3 regions of the Paenibacillus sp. FSL R5-0636 genome follow, and region 3 is predicted to be linked to each of the others. Evidence: predicted binding sites of a transcription regulator. Region 3 holds the regulator's gene; each other region holds the start of a gene.
The links. The regulator LexA, encoded in region 3, represses DNA repair genes until DNA is damaged. The targets are predictions, from matches to a motif close to CGAACATATGTTCG.
Positions count from the first base shown of each region.

Region 1 (3,263 bases), 1.3 Mb from region 3:
GAAGCTTCATACGTTGTTCACATATAACGCGACAAGAAATATAATATCATGAATATCGATAACGCGCAATCCTTTTTCGAAAAAAAATTATTCACAATAAAAATAACCCGTTCAGCCAGAACCGACACGGGTTATTATTGACGTGGATTATCTGCGCTCGTCACTTCTGCTTCTCATTCCGGCAAGACCCAAAAGTCCAAGCAGACCGAGCCAGCCCCAGTTAGATCCTTTGTTAGTTGCAGCATTCGTTGTTGTACTAGTTGCACGGTATTTGCCGGTCTGTGTGGTGTTGGTTGCCGGGTTGACAGTGCTGTTGGTTCTGTAGTTGTTCCGGGTGTCATTGTAGTTATTGGTGTTGTAGTTGTTAGGTCTGTAATTATCATCGATGCGGATCTTATCTTTCATAATGCTCTCATGCTGATTCAGCGTTCCGGTAGTGCCGTTCATTAGACTGCCTTCCGTGTTCATCATCCGAGTGTGTTCCGCAGTACCATCCATCCCGGTATTCGCGGCTGGGATACCGCCCAACGCTGCTGATCCCACGGCATTTGATGCATAGCTAGCTCCCATTAGACTCATTGATAATACAGTACCGCATGCAAGGCTTGTTATCAGCTTGTTCACAGTGTTATGCCTCCCTTTAAGGTTAGTTATCACTGATAATTTCCCCTTGGACGGCACTATCTATGCATGATGGTTTTACTCTTTTACTACATTAACTGTCTTGGTCACAGCATCATAAGTAACCTTTGCTCCAAGTGCCTCAGCCAGCGCACGTATGGGCACATAGGTCATTCCGGTATCGAGAACGCCATCGGTAAGCTTACGGCCGTTTAGGTTAATGGTCACTGTAACGTCTTTGTTCACCTGATCATCCCCTCCGGTAATCTTTTTTAAAGCCTCTTTGGCTTGGTCCGTCGTTGGACGTTTACCTGCCCGAAGTTGATCTATACTTAAACCGAAAGTCATCTGCAGATGTGAATAGTCTTTAAAAGAAGTCCAGTCTCCGCCCCATTCTAAACCAAGCCGTTTAGCCTCCTGTACAACCTCTTGCCAATCCGCAGTCTTATCTTTATCACCATCACGATTGATATCCCAAGAAAGGCTAGTGCCATTCGGCAGCAAAAGCGCAAAATCAAACGCAAGACCATAATTATGATAGCTGGTACCGCCTTTAGCGTTGGTAACTATCGGCCCCGGTTTGCTTCTACCCTGCGCATACAAAGCATTTTGCTCAGCAATGGTCCGTAGACCCTGAGTAATAACGATAGGGACTCCTCTCGCATGGCTTTGCTGAATCAAAACATTCGCACCTGCCGCCAAGACAGGATGAAGCCCGACCAGACGCGCCGCGGATTTTTCCCTCAATTGCTCCAAAGTCAGCATAGAATCACCCCTTTGGTATATTCAATGATCCCTTTGCCCTATTTGCCTGTACCCCTGTCCCCCTTAGGATGATTTCCACAAAAAAGGACAAAATATTTAACGAAAGGTGGGAGACATATGGATATCCATAGCGATAGCTATAAAGTGGCAGCCCTTAGTGAACAGGAAGAAGCACTGGAAATTATTCGGAATGCTGAAGCTTCCATTGCACATCTGACCGGTAACCCTACAGTTACCTTAATCGCTTATGAGAAAAGCGAAGGCAGCGGTTCTCAGCATTAAACGATGTAGACCTCGACAATATCATCCACATCGATCCACTTCCATTCCTCCGCCCACTGCAGCTTAAACTCACGCGAGTGGGTGTGAATGGAAGTCACAAAACCACTTAACATCGTATTTTCAAAAGGGTCAAAAAGAACAACTGTCACTCGTACATGACTCCGCAACGACAACGCCAGTGTACATTCGATCTCCTCCAGCTTCTGCTCATCCAGAATAGGCTTGATGCGGCGCAGCGTTTCCCGTTCATCTCTTATAATTCTTATCTTATGCTCCGGCAGCATCATGCGGCTGCTTTCCCACAGCCCGTTTTTCTCCAGCTTTTTGCCCATGGTAACCCCTCCTTAATTATATATCTATTCCTCTGAACACGAACGTATGTTTGTATTATATCCGCATCTTCGCATATTAATCAATAATCAGGAAAAAGATACCTTTTTCGGAATCTCTATTTTATCTAGAAGATGTATAATAATGTATATCTATTCAAGCTAAAATTCGCAGCAAAAAGACGCTGACAGATAAACTGCACAGCGCCTGATTTGATTTATTCTTGAACAACATCTCCAGATACCGAGGTAGCTTCACCTTCGGAATCTATAAGTCCAGTTGCTTCTCTTGCCTCATTAAGCTTGGAGATACCGAACAACATCGCTATATCAGCCTTTTGATTCAATTCATTAAATTGCTCAGCCGTAACATTTGCGGAATCTGCGCCCTGAGAAGCCTCTTTTTTTAAAGAATAAGCACTTTCAAAGGAAATTTTAGACTCTTCAAGCAACTTACGAATGTCTTCAGGCAAGCTGGAGGAAATTTTTACTTTCTCGGCTTGATTCGATAAATCAGTTGCGGTACTCTGGAATTGCTTAATTTTCTTCTCCAACTGCTTGTCCGTGAGTTCTCCTGCTGAATAACCCGTAATGGCTTCATTGAACTCCGCTAAAGAAGATTTTCCCGACTCTTCAAGTTTAGACATTTCATTGTAGAAGTTTTGCACGGTCTCCTGCACTTCTTCCTTCGTGGCAGGTGCCGATGAAGTTGAATTATTGCTGCAGGCGCTAAGGATGACAGTCATCATCAGCATTCCTATTAGTAAAGCTTTTTTCATTATTTATCCCTCCACTTAACAGGATAATGTCGGTTTGTGTAAAGCGCAAATGAAATATATGTAAAATGACTGTTATGTTATAATTATTTTAATTGTGATCAGGAAAGGAGAGTATTTATGCCTTATTGCACCACCTGTGGAGCGGAATACAAGCAGGGCGCTAAATTTTGTGGAGAATGTGGAACCAGCCTTAACGGTACCGCTCCAGTGACCGCCCATCGACCAGCAGAAGATAATCATGTCAATCAAGAAGTTGTGCTCTGGAAAGGCAAACCTGCCGGCATCTCAGATCGACTTAAAGGAATTATAGCTCTTAACACAACTTCATATACCATTACAAGTCAGCGCATTATGTTAAAGACCGGACTTATCGGTAAAAATGTTGAAGAAATCGAATTGCTGCGCGTACGCGATTTATCCGTGAAACAGTCAATAATGGACCGGATGCTTGGCATCGGGTCATTAACTGTATTTTCTGATGATGCCT
Region 1 is NZ_CP150232.1:5,287,596-5,290,858, forward strand. It holds gene MKX34_RS24175 (hypothetical protein) at 1-10, opposite strand, end outside; gene MKX34_RS24180 (WGxxGxxG-CTERM domain-containing protein) at 148-624, opposite strand; gene MKX34_RS24185 (M15 family metallopeptidase) at 700-1,386, opposite strand; gene MKX34_RS24190 (hypothetical protein) at 1,504-1,668, shown strand; gene MKX34_RS24195 (YolD-like family protein) at 1,665-2,000, opposite strand; gene MKX34_RS24200 (hypothetical protein) at 2,216-2,776, opposite strand; gene MKX34_RS24205 (PH domain-containing protein) at 2,894-3,263, shown strand, end outside.
Region 1: a site for LexA is predicted at 2,040-2,053, ahead of MKX34_RS24195 (YolD-like family protein). Genes of this name have one in related genera too.

Region 2 (3,263 bases), 270 kb from region 3:
AGGGAAAAGTGGTTGCCGCCAGCAAATGGGGCAAGATAAAGACGGTTGTACAAATTGTTGCGATCTCACTGCTGTTGTTGAATAATTTCCCATTTCAATTTGTCAGTATTCCTGTAGACGATATTGCTATTTGGGCCGCAGCGCTGATCACTATTTATTCTGGAATTGATTATTTTGTGAAGAATAAGGATCTGCTACAGCTGCATAATGCGTAAGAATGTAAGCTGGACATACAAGGAAGGGTAATAGGTGAAGCACCTATTACCTTTTTTGAAATCTAAAAGCAGTGTACCTACATTATAACTAGGAGGCGAAAGCCAGGTATGAAAGCGGAGATTATTGCAGTAGGGACAGAGCTTTTGCTCGGTCAAATCGTGAATAGTAATGCCCAGTTTTTGTCTATAGAGCTAGCTGCCATAGGGATCGATGTATACTTTCAAACTGTTGTCGGTGATAACAGCAGCCGCCTGCAGCAAGCCATCGAGATCGCTCAGAGTCGGGCCGACGTTATTATCTTTACAGGCGGAATTGGCCCCACTGAGGATGATCTGACTAAAGACGCACTGGCTGCATCGCTAGGTAGAACGCTCCATATTGATCGTTTGGCGATGGATCATGTACAACGTTTCTTTGATGATCGTAAGATCGTTATGACCGAAAATAACCGCAAACAGGCACTTATAATTGAAGGAACTACACCGTTGCCGAATGAAATCGGTCTTGCGGTTGGGATTGCTTTTGAGCATGAGAAGAAATATTATATTGTGCTTCCAGGTCCACCTCGTGAGATGAAACCGATGTTCGTAGATAAAGCAGTACCGTGGCTACAGCAGCACGCCTTGACGAACGAAACACCGCTTTATTCAAAAATGCTCAAATTTGCCGGCATCGGAGAATCACTGCTGGAGGACAAGCTCATTGAGCTGATTCGCAGTCAGACTGATCCAACGATTGCTCCGTATGCCAAAGAGGGAGAGGTAACTGTTCGTATTTCGACAAAGGCCCCTTCTGAGCATGAAGCTACAAAAAAGCTGGAGATACTGGAACAACAAATCAAGGAGATTTTGCCGGAACATTTGTATGCGAACATTGATGTGCCGCTAGAGCAATTGATAGTGGATTGGATGGCGGATGCCGGCCTGACCTTAAGTGCGGCAGAGAGCTGCACCGGAGGTTTGCTGATGGAGAGTATAACAAATATTCCAGGCAGTGCTTCGATGTTTGCCGGCGGAATCGTCTGCTATTCAAATGACTTAAAGAAAAAGCTGCTGAATGTGCCAAGTGCTTATTTGGAGGGACCCAATGCCCCTGGAGCCGTAAGCCGAGAAGTTGCCGAGGTGTTGGCTGACCAAGTGAGAATGATTGCAGACAGCGATTTCGGCTTATCTGTTACAGGTGTAGCTGGACCGGGTTATTCTGAACGAAAGCCTGTTGGACTTGTATTTATCGGCTTGGCTGAACGGGGACGTAAGACAGAGGTTTATGAGCTTAATCTTAAAGGTACGCGGGAAAATATCCGCTTACGAACAGTTAAGGCTTTGCTGTATCGTCTCTGGCGGAGACTTGAGGAACGCAAGGTGGAGACACCTCTTGAGGGTTCAGACTTGTAATGGGAGATTAGCCCAGTTATAATAAACACATACGGAAGAACCGTGGCACTGAGATTTCTTTGCTGCGGTTTTTTGTATATTTGCAGAGATTTTGATCACGATGCTTTCTCATGATCATAAGTCGTTGATGTCCGGTGAAGTGGAGAATTTAATTAACTTCTATCTCCGGAGGGAGGCTTACAATAAAAGGGATAAATAACGCCCAAGACAAAAAAAACGAATGTATGTTCGAAAAAAAGCTTGGCAAGACCTTAAAAACACGTTATTATATTACTATAAACAGTGAAGGAAGTGGTCTGATTGTCAGATCGTCGTGCAGCGCTTGATATGGCGCTTCGTCAAATAGAAAAACAATTTGGTAAAGGTTCGGTAATGAAACTGGGAGAATCCACGCATATGCAAGTGGAAGTTGTACCTAGCGGATCTTTGGCACTTGATATTGCATTAGGTATAGGCGGACTTCCAAAGGGACGTATTATTGAAGTATACGGACCGGAATCTTCAGGTAAAACAACAGTTGCTCTTCATGCTATTGCAGAAGTGCAAAGACAAGGCGGACAAGCTGCTTTTATCGATGCCGAGCATGCGCTTGATCCGAAATATGCACGTAACTTGGGCGTAAATATCGATGAATTGCTGCTTTCTCAGCCAGATACGGGTGAACAAGCGCTGGAAATCGCCGAAGCACTTGTTCGTAGTGGAGCCGTTGACATTATTGTCGTTGACTCCGTTGCTGCTTTGGTACCTAAGGCTGAAATTGAAGGCGATATGGGTGATTCCCACGTCGGACTGCAAGCTCGCTTGATGTCTCAAGCACTTCGTAAGCTTTCTGGTGCCATTAGCAAATCGAATACGATTGCTATCTTTATCAACCAGCTTCGTGAGAAGATCGGTGTTATGTTCGGTAACCCTGAGACAACTCCGGGTGGTCGTGCATTGAAATTCTACTCCTCTGTACGTTTAGATGTACGTCGCGTAGAGAGCATCAAGATGGGGAACGATGTGGTTGGTAACCGTACTAAGATCAAGATTGTGAAGAATAAAGTAGCCCCTCCATTTAAACAGGCTGATGTTGATATCATGTATGGTGAAGGGATTTCCAAAGAGGGAAGTCTTGTAGATATCGGTACTGAAATGGATATCGTGAATAAGAGTGGTGCATGGTATTCCTACGAAGGCGAGCGTCTCGGCCAAGGTCGTGAGAATGCTAAGCAGTTTTTGAAGGAACATCAGGATATTGCCCTTATTATTGAGAATAAGATCCGTGAAGCAAGTAATTTATCCACTATTGTTGCTGCGCCGAATAATGATGAGATTGTTGCAGAGCAAGAGGAAGAAGAAAAATTGCTCCTCGAAATCGAATAGTATATTAAACAATAGGACGCCCTGTGATTGATTGTTGCAGGGTGTCTTTTCTTAACAAGTATTGAAAGTAAGACGATAACTGATCTATTGCTATGAGGTGACAAACAACTATGGTAATACAACTGGATTTTGAAGCAGAAGAACAAGATGAGCAGGTGTTATCTGATTTTCCTGAAGGAGAACTCTTAGAGATCACTAAAGTAGAACGTCAAAAGAAATCTGACCACCGTTATATCATACATTTCGGAGCATATAACATGACTGTGCACGAGGACGTCATGATTAAAT
Region 2 is NZ_CP150232.1:4,221,394-4,224,656, reverse strand. It holds gene pgsA (CDP-diacylglycerol--glycerol-3-phosphate 3-phosphatidyltransferase) at 1-215, shown strand, start outside; gene MKX34_RS19170 (competence/damage-inducible protein A) at 324-1,610, shown strand; gene recA (recombinase RecA) at 1,911-2,975, shown strand; gene MKX34_RS19160 (RecX family transcriptional regulator) at 3,086-3,263, shown strand, end outside.
Region 2: a site for LexA is predicted at 1,828-1,841, ahead of recA (recombinase RecA). Genes of this name have one in related genera too.

Region 3 (3,263 bases):
CCGGAAATGCAATGTTGCGACCTTTAAAGACTTCGGCATTCTGGGTAGGAGATTTAGAGGCATAAATCGTATCCTTGCCTTGTTTCTTTCTTTGCTTGTTGATTTGCTGTGTGTTGCGTTGAACCATTCTTTCCCAAGAACGGGCCATGTGCGTTCCCCCTAGTCATCCTGAAATATCTATGAAAAGGAACAGCGAGCTAATGTTTAAGCCCCTTGTTACCTTGTTCATGCTCATCGTTATCTACTACTTCAATAGTATTTAATTGTGCTCGGAAGTTATTGCGGATATTCCCCAGGTAAATTTCACGAAGCTTGGCGCGTTCCGCCACTTCCTCTTGATTAAGGCCTACGCTCTTCTGTTTGCGTGCCAATTCGTTAATTCGCGCGACCAACTCATCAATATTCAATACTTTCCCTCCCCCTATAAATTAATTCTAACTCTGCCATGAGAAAAAGAGCTTGTCAAGGTCTACTCCCTGCAAGCTCTACTGGTCATTCTATTATGTTCTCAGAAAATTAATAAATAGGTAAAGTAAGTATGTCTCCAGCGTTAATTTGACTACTCTTAATCCCACTTGAACGTTTAATTCCTTCTATATAAACAACTGTCTTCATATCAGCCGGTTTATTCTTAAGGGCAATACTCCATAGTGTATCTCCACGTTCAACCACAATCCGCTTCTCTTCCTTCATTATAGTCGTCGATCCTGCAAATACATTTCCCACTACTGTTAGGCCAGAAAATACTAGCACGATAATCAATATTAACTTAATAAAGAAGTCCTGACGGAACAACGAAATCATCCCTCCTAGCAAACGTTCCGTTATCTCTTTCACCTTAGCGGAATTACGGGCAACGTCATTATGTCCTAAAGATTCAACCACTGGGGCCTTATCGTAGATGCTGCGGTATGTACTGTATTTTAGCATAATTATCATCCTCCAAACACTTGTTCTTACTTTCGAATTCATAATAACACGAACATGTGTTTTGTTCAATACTATTTCAGAACAATTGTTCTCTTTTTTTCGAGAGACTCAAGTGGTTCATTTTATTATCATTTGTCTACCATTTTTTAACTCTAGCAGATTAATATTTATAATAGTTAGAACTTATGTTTGTGCGAACGGTAGTTCTATGTTATAATTTTCCCAAACATTACTATATGGGGTTGATTCCAATGTCAAAGATTTCAAGTCGCCAGCTGGCGATCCTGGAATTTATACGAAGCGAAGTCCGCAGCAAGGGTTATCCACCTTCCGTCCGGGAAATTGGAGAAGCTGTTGGCCTTGCTTCCAGCTCCACAGTTCACGGTCATTTGGACCGGCTTGAGAAGAAGGGACTTATTCGTCGAGATCCAACGAAGCCACGTGCAATAGAATTACTAGGCCAAGAGGATTCAGAGAATGTTCACCAATTCGCCCAGACCATCTCACGGATTCCTGTCGTAGGTAAAGTTACCGCCGGGGTACCTATCACTGCTACAGAGAATATCGAGGACTACTTCCCACTTCCTACTCACTATGTAGGTGACAACAAAGTATTTATGCTGTCAGTTATGGGTGATAGTATGGTGGATGCTGGCATTATGAATGGTGATTATGTAATTGTTCGCCAACAACAAACAGCGGACAACGGAGATATCGTTGTAGCCATGACTGAAGAAGATGAAGCAACCGTTAAGACCTTTTACAAGGAACGTGATCATATACGGCTTCAGCCGGAGAATCCAGCTTATGAGCCTCTTCGCCTTAATCGCGTAACTATTCTCGGAAGAGTCATCGGATTGTTTCGAGATATCCACTAAGTATGCACTCCTACCATAAAAGGCTGTTCCGCAAATGCGGAACAGCCTTTTTTCTGTGTATTTTGCTTTCTCAACCACTAACGAACATTTGTTCTCGTTCGCTAAAATGGGCATTTTCTATGAATAACCGTTTAGGCGTTCTGCTCATATCCTAATTAGAAAGGAGTGTTGTGCATAATGCCAAATTACCGAATTATTGTAGATCTGACCCAACGAATGTTATATCTTCTGGACAATGATATTGTGATTAGAGGTTTCCCTGTCGGTATTGGTAAGATGTTAACCCAATCCCCAGTGGGAGAATTCACGATTATTAACAAACAACCCAATCCAGGCGGTCCCTTTGGTGCCTTTTGGATGGGACTGTCTAAACCACACTACGGGATTCATGGAACGAATGATCCTTCCTCCATTGGGAAAGAGGTATCCCACGGCTGTATCCGGATGTACAACGAGGATGTGTTAACACTCGCAGCTATCGTCCCTATAGGAACACGAGTAACGATAAGGAATTGAATTCGCTGAGGACGTCACAGCCCCCAAATCACCATATACAGAATGGGGGTCATTACATAAGTAAGTATTTTTTCATTAGCATACTAGGAGTTTGGTGATTATATGTCGAATATTGTTAACAGGATTGCAAATTGAAAAGGATGTGTTTAGTTTTGAATAACTCAAAAATTAGAACCCTCGTCGATTTTAAAGTCGATGCACTGGGTAAGCTGTCCGGTTTACTTTTAAATGATGAACAAGCTAGTGGAAAAAAAGTGAATTTGCTCACCTCTTTTGGCAGCATTCAGGGAATCGTCTCTCCAGCCGTCTCCAACAAAGAGGATGTATTTGATTTAAAATCTTTGATGGATGATGTAATAGTAGACGAATACATATCTTATTTGGGAGCAGAACACCCTGATAAAAATTTCAGCTATAACTTTGTTGTCCTCAATGACGTTACTGTAAGACCTTATGCTAGTTATGGGACTCCGATCGAATACAAACAGCTGATTGTTTATACCGATCATATCACTGCCTTCAATTTTCTATAGGTTACATACTTACCTTAAAAAGCACCCTTGCAGCAACCCCCAATTTTGCGCCATTTGCAGAATCGGCAGGTTTCTCCGGGTGCTTTTTTTGGGCTAATTCCGAAGCCGATCCTATAATTCCACGAATTTCCCTTTTAAAAGATACTAGTGGGGATCATTCAGGCATATCTTTCAATAAGCAACAATTTGAGTCTAATGAGATAACTGGGAGGTGATTATATGCTGATTATCTTAGTGTACTTATTTGCTATTTTAGGAGTTGTTTTAATTCTAAGTGCCGCCATTATAAAATTGAAAACGCTATCCACTTCATCTGATATTTCTATGCTAGTTAATGCGGCTGCATCCTTTAACATCATTTTCACCAAAACATTCATTCCCCCCAATCAATCTCACTTGATCGCAC
Region 3 is NZ_CP150232.1:3,953,355-3,956,617, forward strand. It holds gene MKX34_RS18040 (hypothetical protein) at 1-148, opposite strand, end outside; gene MKX34_RS18045 (DUF896 domain-containing protein) at 198-407, opposite strand; gene MKX34_RS18050 (LysM peptidoglycan-binding domain-containing protein) at 517-930, opposite strand; gene lexA (transcriptional repressor LexA) at 1,182-1,808, shown strand; gene MKX34_RS18060 (L,D-transpeptidase) at 1,986-2,324, shown strand; gene MKX34_RS18065 (hypothetical protein) at 2,477-2,857, shown strand; gene MKX34_RS18070 (hypothetical protein) at 3,077-3,263, shown strand, end outside.